Regions from separate parts of the Priestia megaterium genome, predicted to be linked through region 1. Evidence: riboswitches for the same ligand, from Rfam matches in the RefSeq annotation. Region 1 holds a riboswitch; each other region holds the start of a gene.
The links. Region 1 has a riboswitch for cyclic di-AMP ahead of CEQ83_RS18840 (potassium channel family protein). Riboswitches for the same ligand answer to the same signal wherever they lie in the genome.

Region 1 (3,329 bases):
TTGTTCTTGTTTTTGCCTTCTTTTTATTCATCGCAACTGTTTTGTGCGTAACCTCTTATATGTCTTGAACGTATAAATAATATAAAAAAATCGCCTCATCGAAGGCGATTTTTCTATCCTAGCATTATATCTTCGTTTGGATAGCGAACGGCTTCACGCTTTTGCTTAGATAATGAAAACGCAAGGGTTAATGGCCCCACTTTTCCTAAAAACATGATAAAGATAATAATCACGCGTCCAAAGTATGAAAGCTCAGGAGTTGCTCCCATCGATAACCCCACTGTTCCAAACGCAGAAACCACTTCAAACATAATTTTTATAAACGGCAGGTTTTCTGAGATATTTAATAGAAAAATGGCCCCAAACACAAACATAATCGAAATCATCGTAATGGCTAGTGCCTTAAACACATGAAGAGGAAGAAGCCGTCTCTTTAACAGCACAATATCTTCCCTGCTTCGTAAAAATGCCCATACAGAAAAGACAATCACCACAAACGTTGTTAGTTTAATACCTCCTCCTGTTGACGCACTCCCTGCACCTATGAACATTAACATAACCATTAAAAATATGGTGGAATCATGTAGACTTCCTATATCGATACTATTAAAACCTGCTGTGCGTGTTGTTACCGCTTGAAAATAAGACGCCCACACTTTGTCTCCTAATGACAAACTTCCAAGTGTATGTGAATTGCCGTACTCTAAGAAAAAAATAAAAAGCATGGCAATCACGTTAATGGCAAACGTGCTGATAATCATAATTTTTGAATGCAGCGTTAGTTTTTTATACGATTTTTTTACCCACATATCAGCAAGAACGGTAAATCCTAACCCACCAATAATAAACAAAAAGGAAATCGTTATGTTAATAACGGGATCTCCTACATACTGAACTAAGCTGTCAGATAATAGTCCGAACCCTGCGTTATTAAAAGCTGAAATTGAATGAAACAAGCTAAAGAATAGCCCCTTAGACCATCCGAATTCCGGAACCCAGCGTATCGCTAAAAAGATAAGTGCAACAAACTCAATTAAAAATGAAAAGATAAACAGCCTTTTAACTAGCAGGACAACTCCGCCGACGCTCGTTTGATTTAATGCCTGCTGAACGAGCATACGCTCTTTAAATCCAATTTTTTTACCTAGCATCATAAAAATCAGCACGGCAAATGACATAATGCCAAGACCGCCTATTTGAATTAACAGCATAATAATCGTTTGACCGATGACGGTAAAACGCGTACCTGTATCTACGACGGCTAAGCCGGTCACTGTCATAGCGGAAGTAGATGTAAAAAGGGCGTCTACCCACCGGATTGGCTCAGTAGTAGAAAAAGGCATCATTAATAAAAGAGCACCAATAATAATTCCTCCGCCAAAAATGGAGACAAGCAGCTGCGGCGGCGTAAGCCTAACAATTTTTTTTTTCATAAGTTAAACTCCTTCTTCTTCAAAACGGTTTAAATCGCGATTATGTCCGATAACAATCAGCATATCTCCTTGTTCAATTGTTTCATGCGCCGTAGGCGAAATCACCATTTCCCCGTCTTTTCGCTGAAAACCGATAATATTACAGCCGTACTTTGCACGAATATTTAAATCAAACAGCGTTTTATTATGAAGTTTCTTAGAAGCGACAATTTCAACAATACTATAGTCTTTAGACAGTTCAATATAGTCAATAATTTTTTCTGACACCACGTGATGAGCAATCCGCTTCGCAATATCGCGCTCAGGATGAATGACTTTGTCCGCTCCTATTTTCTCCAGCACTTTTTGATGATACATATTCACCGCTTTTACCCATACTTGCTTAACGCCCATATCTTTTAAAAGCATCGTTGCAAGCACGCTTGCTTCGATATCGTCTCCAAACGAAATAAGAGCATGATCAACGTTACGAATGCCTAGCCCTTTTAAGCTAGCTTCATCAATTGCGTTCGCTTGCACGACATATGTAGCTGAGTTGCTATATTTCTTTACTACCTCCTGATTGCGGTCAATAGCGAGCACATCCACATCCAAATTAGCAAACTCTTCAACCAAACTGCCTCCAAAACGACCTAATCCCAATACAGCAAACTGTTTTTTCATAATGTATTTATTCCTTTCTTCAACTGCTGTGTGTTCTCTTAGCTTATACTTTTTCTAAAAAATTACATGTTTTTCTTAAAAAAAGCGCAAAAAAACACAGGAAGGCTCCTGTGTTTTTTCACACTCTTCCCCCTCAAAACGCTTGCGAAGTTAGCTGTCGGGTTCGGGTTTTAAGAGTAACCCTACCTTTTTAAGGATTCACCCCGGAGCACAATATGTGCGTAAATAATGGGTCCTCCGCTCCGTAATGGATTAAGCGATTTTTATTCAAATGTCTATGATCTATTTTTTAGAATAATCGATTCGATTCATGATACGTTTCACTTCACGAAAGCTATCTTACTCCTGTGGATTTTGTCTGTCAAGATATTTTTAGGGAAGACATCACTTGCGCTGCAAACTGCAAAAATCATATAAATCTAAACTGACAATCAGTTTGTGAAATTGATCAAACAAATTAATAACAGCCAAAAGCTCTAATAGCTGCGTATCACTGTAAAATTTCTTTAATTGATCCATATCAGCATCCGTCAAATCCCTTGGACGCACTCGGTATACATCTATAAATCGAAACAGCAGTCGATCTTTTTCTTCCAGCTCTTTTTCTCTTAACACTTTTTGATTAAGCGTCTTATCGCCTACATATGACATGCTCATACACGTCTCACAGCCGTTAACACCTGCTAGATAAAGCCTGATTTTTTCCTTAGTCTCTCTTTTTATTATATCACTGTTCCAAAGCTTGTCGTATAGCTCATCATACAACCTTTTTACATCTGGAATTAAATTCAGTGCTTTTTCAAAATTTGTTCCCTCTTCGTTTGTTAACAAAACTCTTGCCATTTTTTACTCACTCCTTTTTAATTATTATAGTAAGAAAAATGGAGATTTCAGATAACAAATAAAACATATTATCTGCTGTTACTAATCAAATGAAACATTAATATGAAAGAAGGTTTTCAATTGAAAATTGATGAAATTGATTTATCGATTTTGCAGGCACTGCAGCAAAACAGCCGTCTTTCCTTAAGAGAGCTAGGAAAACAAATTAACCTGTCTCCTCCTTCAGTGGCAGAGCGAGTAAGACAGCTAGAGAGCTTTGGTATTATAAAAGGATATACAATCGATATTGATTATGAAAAGCTGCAGTTGCCCGTCTCGTGTTTTATTGAAGTAACCATGAAAAACGGAGAGCACGAGCGTTTTAAACGATTTATTTCTCAGTATCCCTAT
Region 2 (3,329 bases), 680 kb from region 1:
ACAACCCGGTAAGAGGCGTAAGAGTATCGTGCATGGTGTTGACTGCACCTGTTTCACTTGCTGTCGTCACGATGGCGTAAAGCGTCGACATGCCGACACCAAAACGGACTTCTTTCCCTTCCATATAACCGTTCGCTTCGTTCAAATGAAAAGCATCAAGTCTTGGATTGCCACCCCACTCTGTTACGAACGCTGTGCTTAAAATAACGATAAACAGCATACTCATCGCTACAAACAAAATGCGGCCTTGCTTACGCTTTCCGATCATTTTTCCGTATGTGAAAGGAAGTGCTGTTGGCAATAAAAGCATAAGGACGATTTGTAATACATTGCTCAACGCGTTAGGATTTTCAAATGGATGAGCTGAATTGACACCAAAAAATCCCCCTCCGTTGTTTCCTAGCTCTTTAATTGAAAGAAAAGAAGCAACTGGTCCCCTTGCTATTTGCTGTGTTGCCCCTTCTATTGTATGGGCAGTAACCGTTCCGCTTAACGTTTGAGGGACACCTAAAAACATAAATAAAATGCCTGTTATAAAAGCGATAGGAAGTAAAATACGCGTAATTGACTTTACAAAATCAACAAAAAAGTTTCCCATTTCTTTCCCTGCCAGCCCACGAATAAAAGCGATTGCTACTGCAAGTGCCGTTGCTGGTGCAGCAAACATCATAAATACAATGGCGGCCATCTGCGAGAAATAGGACAATCCTGATTCGCCGCTGTAGTGCTGCAAGTTCGTATTTGTCATAAAACTAATGGCCGTGTTAAAAGCAAGTGCCGGATCCATTCCTTTGATGTGGCTTGGGTTAAACGGCAGTACCCCTTGAAACCGGAAGATAAGGTACACCACAAAAATCATAAACGTATTCGCCAAAACAAGAGCAAATGCATATTGCTTCCACGTCTGATTAAGCCCTTTAATTCCTGCTGCTTTAAACATCACCGTTTCTATCTTTCCTATCAAGCTAGTGTTTTTATCGTTTGAAAACACATTCGCTATATAAATACCTACGGGCTTTGCAATAAGCGCTACAAAAACAAGCAGCAGCGCAACTGATAGTAGAAAAATCCCCACTTTTTATTCCTCCGCTTATTAAAATTGTTCTGGATTTAACAGTACATATACTAAATAAATTAAAACGAGAACTGAAATACCTGACAAAATGAACGACATGTTCACTTCTCCTCTCTGTCGTCTACTACATGAGACGACCAGCGAATAATTCCGTACATAGCAGTCGCTAATAAGGCAAGCGTTCCAAGCATCATCATATCCAAGTTGCTTCCTCCTAACTGTTTCCTGACAAAAATGATAGCTTCTAAGTTTAGTGACGGTTTCTTTTCATAAAGCATCACGTCCAAAAAAGCTAACCGCGAGACGTGATGCTATTTTTTTCCACTAAAAAACCGCAGAAGAGAGTTCTCTTCCGCGGTTTAATGCACGACAAATAAGCCGTGATTGACACGAATTTTTTACTCCCAAAACGCTTACGGAGTTAGCTGTCGGATTCGGGTTATGGAAGTAACCCTACTCAGTTAAGAGATTCACCCCTAGTACATACGTACAAAATATTGGGTCCCCCGCTCATAATTGATTAAGCGTATATTTGTTATTTAATTTTTAGACTTAATGATGACTTTTACTGCTGCGTTTAAAACTTTGATTAGCTAACGTAGACAAATAGCGGTTTGCTAGATCAAAAGATTGCTGGTCGCACATTGCCCGATATTCAATCATTTGAATCATTTGCTTAGATAAATGCATCCTGACGCTCCTTTCACCTATATTTTGAAAGGAGCGTACTATCCGCTGTTATAGAAAACGACCACGATTACACCATCCTCTCTCTTAACGCTTACGAAGTTAGCTGACGGGTTCGGGTCAAGAAAGTAACCCTACTCAATTAAGAGATTCACCCCTGATAATTGGGTCCTCCGCTCTTTCCTTCTCTTTCAGAAAAGACTCAGCGTTTCACAGTGGAACGTTTCATGAGAGTAATCTTACTCCTGTTAAAATTTACTGTCAACAACATTTTTTGAAATTTTAAAAGCTTTATTTTTCTATATTTATTCATTATTTTAAAATAATAATTCCAGAAGAAAAAAAGCGTTCTTATCGAGGAGATAAGAACGCTTTTTTTAGCTCATTTTCTCAATTTCATTTACAAGAATTGAAATAGCATCCGTTTTTGTTGCTTCACGCATTGTACGCTTCATTGTACTTGCCTGCTGCTGAAGCTCACTTACTTCACGTAAAAACAATTCTTTTGTTAACTGTTCTTCTTCTACAACCATACAGTAGCCTTTTTTCTTAAAAGATTGTGCATTTAAAATTTGATCTCCGCGACTCTGTGCTTTTGATAAAGGAATAATCATCATCGGTTTATGAAGAGCTAAAAACTCAAAAATGGCATTGGATCCACCGCGTGTAATCACATAATCAGTTGCCGCTAGAACATCAGGAAGCTGTTCGTTTACGTATTCTAACTGACGGTATCCTGACTCTTTTTCAAGGCTTGTATCAATATTGCCTTTTCCGCAAAGGTGTACAATTTGGAATTTCTTTTGCAGTTCAGGCAAAGACTCTCGAACGATTTCATTAATACGGCGTGCTCCTAAACTTCCGCCCATAATCGTTAAAATGGGGCGCTTATCATAAAAGCGTAGCCAGCTTTCCCCGTTCGCTGCGCTTCCGCTAAATAGCTCTTTTCGAATAGGTGAACCAACAACCTGCACTTTTTCTTTTGGAAAGTAGTTTGCGGCTTCATCAAAAGAAGTAAAAATTTTAGTGGCAAATTTCTGCGCAATTTTATTTGCCAGTCCCGGTGTTAAATCACTTTCATGAATGAACACGGGAATGTTTAAAGATTTAGCAGCCATTACCACAGGAACTGTGACGAAACCGCCTTTTGAAAAAACAAGAGAAGGCTTTAGTTTTTTCAGCACGCGACGTGCATCGCCAACCCCTTTTGCTACTCGAAATACATCTTTTACATTTTCCATATCTACATATCGACGCAGCTTCCCGCTTGAAATCGCATGATATGGAACGTTTAATTTTGTAATTAATTCTTTCTCAATACCATTGTGAGAACCGACATAATGGATATCCCATTTTTCACTGTCTAATTCTTTCATGATGGCAATGTTTGGCGTTACGTGCCCCGCTGTTCCGCCTCCGGTAAAAACGATAACTTGCTTACTCATTTTTTCTTCCTCTCTTTGCATCACTTAATCGATCTGTTTTGACATCAATTTTTATCTAATCTTTTTAGCATGCAATCTGACATGTAAAACGATGGTTTTATTATAGCATTTTTCTTTTTACA
Region 3 (3,329 bases), 190 kb from region 1:
CCACACTTCCTTCAAGCTTTCCAATCTTTTCTCCTTGCTTAATACGAAGCTGCTCTCCTACCGCTTCATAATGCGTATGAATGCGATGAAAAATATAAACGATAACCGGTAAGAAAACGAGCACGGACCATACTTGTGAAAACTTCGTTGTAAACAAAATGATTAGCACCGTTAAGGTAATGAGGGCACCAATTAAGTTAATGGTTAGCTTTCCTTGCCAGCCGGCCGGCTTTTCTCTAAGCCATTTGACAATCATGCCTGTTTGAGAAAGCGTAAATGGAATGAACACTCCAACTGCATAAAGAGGAATTAATTGTTCCGTCGCTCCTTTAAAGGCGACAAGTAAGACAATAGAAGCAATTCCAAGGGTCACAATTCCATTTGAATAGCCTAGTCGATCGCCGCGAATTTGAAACATTCTTGGCATGTATTTATCAGACGATAAGTTTACGGCAAGCAAAGGGAAAGCTGAAAAACCTGTATTCGCCGCTAGCACTAAAATCAGAGCTGTGGTACCTTGAATAAAATAATAAAATCCATTTCGTCCAAATACACTCGATGCAATTTGTGATACAACCGTTTCATCTGCTTTTGGAGAAATGCCAAGCCAATAAGCTAAAAACGTGATGCCAGAAAATAAAACGGCTAAAATACCGCCCATCAGCATTAATGTATGAACAGCATTTTTTGCACCTGGATCTTTAAAGTTAGGCACTGCATTTGAAATAGCTTCTACACCAGTCAATGCCGAACAGCCTGATGAAAAAGCTTTTAATAATAAAAACAAACTAATACCTGGCACCACGGTACCGAGAGATGTATGAAGCTCAGGTGAAACTTGACCTGTCACTATTTTGAAGAAGCCCACCGCTATTAACAAAATAAGAGCAATAACAAATAAATAAACCGGATAAGCTAAGACAGAAGCGGATTCTGTTACACCTCGTAAATTTAAAACCGTAATAAAAATCACCAGCAAACACGCAATTACTACGTTATAGTGATGCAGCGTTGGAAAAGCCGAAGTTAAAGCATCGGTTCCTGCTGAAACACTCACGGCAACTGTTAAAATATAATCTACTAACAGTGATCCCCCAGCGATAAGTCCAGGATTTTCTCCTAAATTGGTTTTCGAAACAATATAAGCTCCTCCGCCTTGCGGATACGCATAAATAATTTGACGATATGAAAGAATTAAAGCCGTCAGCAGCACCAATACCCCAATCGCAATTGGAATCGAATACCAATAGGCAAGCACGCCCACTGTTGCAAGGACAATCAAAATCTGTTCTGTTCCATAAGCCACTGAAGATAAGGCATCTGATGATAAAATAGCCAGCGCTTTAAGCTTACTAAGCTTTTGATCGCCTAACTCTTTTGTTTTGAGCGGCTTTCCAATCAATAATCTCTTGAGAACTGAATAGTTCACGTAATTTCCCTCCGATGATTGCTTAGCTACTATTCACTGTTCGTTGCTAAGCTCCGTTACAAGTTCATGAATAAGTGATATTATCCCTAAAAAATACCTTTTTATGTTAAAAAAGCGCACAAAAAAAACACTAAGGGTTCTCAGCGTTTTTACACAGCTTAAACCTCCTCTCCAAAACGCTTATGGGGTTAGCTGTCGGATTCGGGCTATGAGAGTAGCCCTACCTTTTAAAAAAAAGGATTCACCCCAAGTGACAATGCACAAATTTGGGTCCCCCACTTCTGACGAATTAAGCGATAACAGGTCAATATAATTTTCGGTTAAAGAGTATGATCGATAACATGTTTCTTTCATAACTATCCTTTGTTCTTAGATAATATACTCCCGTACAAATGGTTTGTAAAGCATTATTTTACGTAAACGATAAAATAGTACTTAAGGCGCTTTTAAGGGGAAAACAAAAGGCCTTCTGCCTGCTTACAGAAGACCTGCTTTCTTTAACTTTTTGCTTTTAAAACGGCTGCTAGCTTGTTTTTCGTTTGAGGACCATAAATGCCATCTACATCATAAGGAAGATACACAAGCTGAAAACGTCTGACTGCATCTTTCGTTTGTACTCCATATATTCCGTCTACTGACCCTACTTTAAAACTAACCGCGTTTAATGCTCTTTGAAGCTGTTTCACTGCTTCTCCAGAATCGCCTTGTTTTAAAATTCCATTGGGAAGTGGATATTGTTCAGAAGGTGGTGTTGGAGTAGGTGTTGGTGAAGTTCCTGAAGGAATAACAATTGTTTTTCCAACCTGTAGTGTTAAAGGATCAGAAAGCCCTGTATTCGCTTCTTGAAGCTCCTGTACTGTTATGCCGTACTTCTGTGCAATACTGTACAGCGTATCTCCTTGCTTAATTGTATACGTTTTTTCACCTGGTTCAGAAGGTGATGGATTTGGTGTCGGTGTTGGAGATGGCGATGGATTTGGAACTGCACGACGAGGTAAATTTAAATATACGGCAATTCCTTTTGCATACGATTCACCCATGCTTTTTAAAAAAGCTTCATTTTGAAGAAGTGCTGCATCGGCGCTCCTATCAATAAAAGCTATTTCAGTTAGTACTGCAGGCATATTTGTTAAGCGAAGCACCGCATAATTGGCCGATTTTCGTCCACGATTCGGATGATTATACGACAGCAGCGTTGGCTGTACTTGCCCGTGCACAATCGATTGAAACGTTTTACTAGCATTGCTAGCGCTTCTATAAACATAATCTTCGTATCCTGTTCCTCCACCGGCATTTACGTGAATAGACATAAATGCATCTGCCCCCCACGAATTAGCTTGAGAAGCGCGCTGAGATAACGATAAAAAAGTATCTGTGGTACGGGTGGTTTTAATCGTAAAGTCACTGTAAGTGCTATTTAAATAGCTTATTAAATATTGTTGAATTTTTAACACTAAGTTTTTTTCATACAGTCCATTCGCTCCAACTGCTCCTGCATCTGCCCCACCATGTCCTGCATCAAGATAAATTTTTTTCATATTACTTGTCCCTCCTTATTGTTAACATATGCATGAGGGAAAAAAGTGCTACGTATACTAGCCTACTTAGTGAAAAATTACTAAAAAAGGAGATTGAGACATAACGAAATCACTTCAAACTCAAAACGAACAAATGGGATAAATGCGCTAGTATGGATGGCTTGTTACATCGCTGTTGAATTCCGTGCAAGGCTTCGCTTTCCGCGGGGGGGCTGGTGAGCCTCCTCGTCGCGTGCGCTACTGCGGAGTCTCACCTATTCCGCTTTTCCCCCAGGAGTCTTCGCCTGCCCTCCAATCAACTTCTAGAAGCAACTAAATAGATGAAATCTACGTTCATCCTACCAATAAAAAAATCCGCACAA
Region 4 (3,329 bases), 130 kb from region 1:
CGGCGCATATTCAGATGGGAAGTTTAATATCACCAGTGAATTTGGAGGCTGGATGACGGATTATCTGTCTGAATCACAGGTGGTAGATTTAATTAAATACGTGGATGAAATTAATTTAAAACACGGAGCAACCGATACGATTACGGATCCGTTAACTGATAAAGTTCGTGAAATTGAAAAACGCGGATACGCAGCAGGATTAAAGCTATTGCGTGCCCAAGTGCGTCATTTAGGAACAGAGCAAAATTTAGAAATTTTAAAAAGCATTTATGAATACTTAAAAGAAAAAATTGATATGCAGTATAAAACGGAAGTAGCCGATTTAATAACAGAAAAAGAAGATGGTCAGCATATCGTGCGCGGTATTGAATTGAAGAATGGTGACAGAATTACGGCTGATAAAGTCGTGGTTTCACCAGGTCGAGACGGCTCGAAGTGGATGAGCGACTTACTAAAAAAACGCCGTTTGAAAATGATTAACAATCAAGTAGACATCGGTGTTCGAGTAGAAACATCTAACGTTGTTATGGAAGAAATCAACAAGCACTTGTACGAAGGGAAATTTATTTACAATACGTCTGTAGGTACAAGAGTCAGAACGTTCTGCAGCAATCCTTCAGGGCATGTGGTAGTAGAGAATCATTCAGGGATTATGTTAGCAAATGGACACGCATACAAAGATCCGAAGCTTGGAAGTCAAAATACGAACTTTGCGCTGCTTGTTTCTCATAAATTTTCGGATCCATTTGATCAGCCGAACGAATATGCGCACGAAGTATCAAGATTAGCTAATATGCTGTCAAACGGAGGCTTAGTTGTTCAAAAGTATGGAGATATTTTAAAGGGGCGCCGTTCAACAGCGAATCGAATTAAAGAAGGCTTTTTAGAACCAACGTTAAAAGAAGCTGTCCCTGGTGATTTGGGTTTAGTGCTTCCATACAATACAATGAAAAGCTTAATTGAAATGACAGAAGCACTGGATCATGTAACGCCTGGGTTAGCATCTGAACATACGCTGTTTTACGGTGTGGAAGCGAAATTTTACTCCGCCCGTCCGAAGTTAAACGATAAGTTTGAAACTGAAATTTCCGGTTTATACGTGGGAGGAGACGGAGCTGGTATTACGCGAGGACTCGCGCAGGCAAGTGCGTGTGGTGTGTGGGTAGCGCGTGACATTGTTGAAAAATTAAAGAATCGTAAAGCAAGTTCTGAACCTGTTACTGTATAAAAAAAGAGGCCGTCACGGCCTCTTTTTTTTATGGGTTAAATAACGAGAGGGAATAAGTAAAAAGTAAAGAACTTGTACCGCTCCAACTCCGATAGTTTTATATGATAATTACCCGCTCCTTTTTTAAAAGATAGTAGGAAATCTATACTTCTATCTTGAGCAGAATTAAGTAGAATAAGGGGAATTGATAATGTCGATTTCTTCGCATCAATAAAGTCAGTGAAATTTTAGGGAGTGTATATCAAGCAGTACAAGGATAAAATCAACAGTTGGAAAGAGTTATTTTTTTGATAAGTAAAATATTTATGGAAGCAGTAAAGTACATGGATATTAGAATAATTATACATATTTATGAATGATATTAATGAGAAGAAAGTTCACTTTATAAACTATTTTTTGAATTAATTTTTTATTCATTAGATTGTAAGTCTTGTTAAATAGGTGTTTTTGGTTTATTGAAATATGGTGTAAATATTTTAAAATATAACAATTCTCAACTTTTTACGATAAAATCATGCATTATTTTTGAATAAAAACTTGACAGGAATACATAAAATGAATTTTAATTAAAGTAACAATTATTATCATGCAAAAATATTAAAGAAAATTATTTGCTTAATCTCTTTTGTTTTATAAGAGAACGGAGGACCCATATTTGTGCGTAATGTACTTGGGGTGAATCTTGAATGAATCAAGTAGGGTAACTCACGTACCCGAATCCGACAGCTAACTCCGTAAGCATTCAGTGAGGGAATAACAGGTCTATGAAACCATGATATTCTCATGGTTTTTTGTATAGCTAAAAATATTCCTAAACTATTAATCTGAAAATTTTTAATATATTGTATATTTTGAGTGTTATCACCCTCAATGCATGGTAAAATAAGTATAGTAGTTAGAATCATTCTAATATAATTTATTTATGGGAGGTAAATCTATGAAGCTATCGACAAAGATCATTATCGCGCTAATTGCTGGTGCTGTTGTAGGAGTGTTGATTAATGCTTTTGCTCCAAGTGCTTTTGCTCCGCTGGACAAGTACTTGTTTACGCCGCTTGGGCAAATTTTCTTAAGCTTAATTAAAATGCTTGTTGTACCAATTGTGTTTTTCTCTATCACGTTAGGCGTAGCAGGTTTAGGAGATCCTAAAAAACTGGGAAGAATCGGGGCAAAAACAGTTTCGTACTTCCTAGTGACAACAACCGTTGCTATTGTAATTGGTTTATTATTAGCGTTTGTTATTAAACCAGGAACATTTGGATCTTTTGATACACAAAACGCTTCTTTTAAAGCTGAAAAAGCACCGCCGGTTGGAGAGACATTCTTAAATATGATTCCAGTCAATCCAATCCAAGCGATGGCTGAAGGGAATATGCTTCAACTTATCGTTTTCTCTATCTTTATCGGTTTTGGTATTACGATGCTTGGAAGTAAAACCAAAGGGCTTTATAATTTACTCGAGCAAGGCAATGAATTGATGATGTACCTTGTAAATCTAGTGATGAAGTTTGCTCCTTACGGAACATTTGGGCTTCTTGCAACAGCGGTTGGAAGTCAAGGCTGGCAGGCAATTAAAGCGATGGGGCTTTACATGATTGTAGTCGTGCTCGCACTGTTCATCCATTCGATTGTAACATATGGGGGGTCAGTCGCTCTTATGGCCAGACGTAACCCTATTGAATTTTTTAAAGGTTTTGCTCCTGCGATGACAGTTGGATTCAGTACATCAAGCAGTAGTGCAACGCTTCCGATTTCAATGAATGTGGCTCAAAAAAATCTTCGTGTCCCGGAGTCCATCAGCAGTTTTGTTCAGCCGTTAGGTGCTACCATCAACATGGATGGAACAGCAATTATGCAAGGTGTCGCGACTATTTTTATTGCGCAAGTATACGGCGTTGACCTGTCGCTGGGTGCTCTTGTGACGGTTGTATTAACAGCGGTGCTTGCTAGTATTGGTACAGCAGGCGTGCCGGGAGTTGGTCTCATTATGCTAGCGATGGTACTGAGTTCGGTTGGCCTGCCTGTAGCAGGTATCGGATTGATTATCGGGATTGATCGCTTGCTTGATATGCTTCGTACATCTGTAAATATTACGGGAGAC

Region 2: linked by a shared signal. The riboswitch ahead of kdpF (K(+)-transporting ATPase subunit F) and the one ahead of CEQ83_RS18840 (potassium channel family protein) in region 1 are both predicted to bind cyclic di-AMP.
Region 3: linked by a shared signal. The riboswitch ahead of CEQ83_RS19790 (APC family permease) and the one ahead of CEQ83_RS18840 (potassium channel family protein) in region 1 are both predicted to bind cyclic di-AMP.
Region 4: linked by a shared signal. The riboswitch ahead of CEQ83_RS19525 (dicarboxylate/amino acid:cation symporter) and the one ahead of CEQ83_RS18840 (potassium channel family protein) in region 1 are both predicted to bind cyclic di-AMP.

The regions. Positions count from the first base shown of each region.
Region 1 covers NZ_CP023317.1:3,669,108-3,672,436, forward strand. The annotation lists gene CEQ83_RS18835 (TrkH family potassium uptake protein) at 114-1,433, opposite strand; gene CEQ83_RS18840 (potassium channel family protein) at 1,437-2,096, opposite strand; cyclic di-AMP (ydaO/yuaA leader) riboswitch at 2,221-2,365, opposite strand; gene CEQ83_RS18845 (carboxymuconolactone decarboxylase family protein) at 2,481-2,939, opposite strand; gene CEQ83_RS18850 (Lrp/AsnC family transcriptional regulator) at 3,060-3,329, shown strand, end outside.
Region 2 covers NZ_CP023317.1:2,986,204-2,989,532, forward strand. The annotation lists gene kdpA (potassium-transporting ATPase subunit KdpA) at 1-1,069, opposite strand, end outside; gene kdpF (K(+)-transporting ATPase subunit F) at 1,094-1,174, opposite strand; cyclic di-AMP (ydaO/yuaA leader) riboswitch at 1,472-1,612, opposite strand; gene CEQ83_RS15040 (hypothetical protein) at 1,628-1,765, opposite strand; cyclic di-AMP (ydaO/yuaA leader) riboswitch at 1,838-1,980, opposite strand; gene CEQ83_RS15045 (undecaprenyldiphospho-muramoylpentapeptide beta-N-acetylglucosaminyltransferase) at 2,140-3,207, opposite strand.
Region 3 covers NZ_CP023317.1:3,859,199-3,862,527, forward strand. The annotation lists gene CEQ83_RS19790 (APC family permease) at 1-1,429, opposite strand, end outside; cyclic di-AMP (ydaO/yuaA leader) riboswitch at 1,592-1,735, opposite strand; gene CEQ83_RS19795 (N-acetylmuramoyl-L-alanine amidase) at 1,927-2,967, opposite strand.
Region 4 covers NZ_CP023317.1:3,803,154-3,806,482, reverse strand. The annotation lists gene CEQ83_RS19530 (NAD(P)/FAD-dependent oxidoreductase) at 1-1,228, shown strand, start outside; cyclic di-AMP (ydaO/yuaA leader) riboswitch at 1,831-1,985, shown strand; gene CEQ83_RS19525 (dicarboxylate/amino acid:cation symporter) at 2,166-3,329, shown strand, end outside.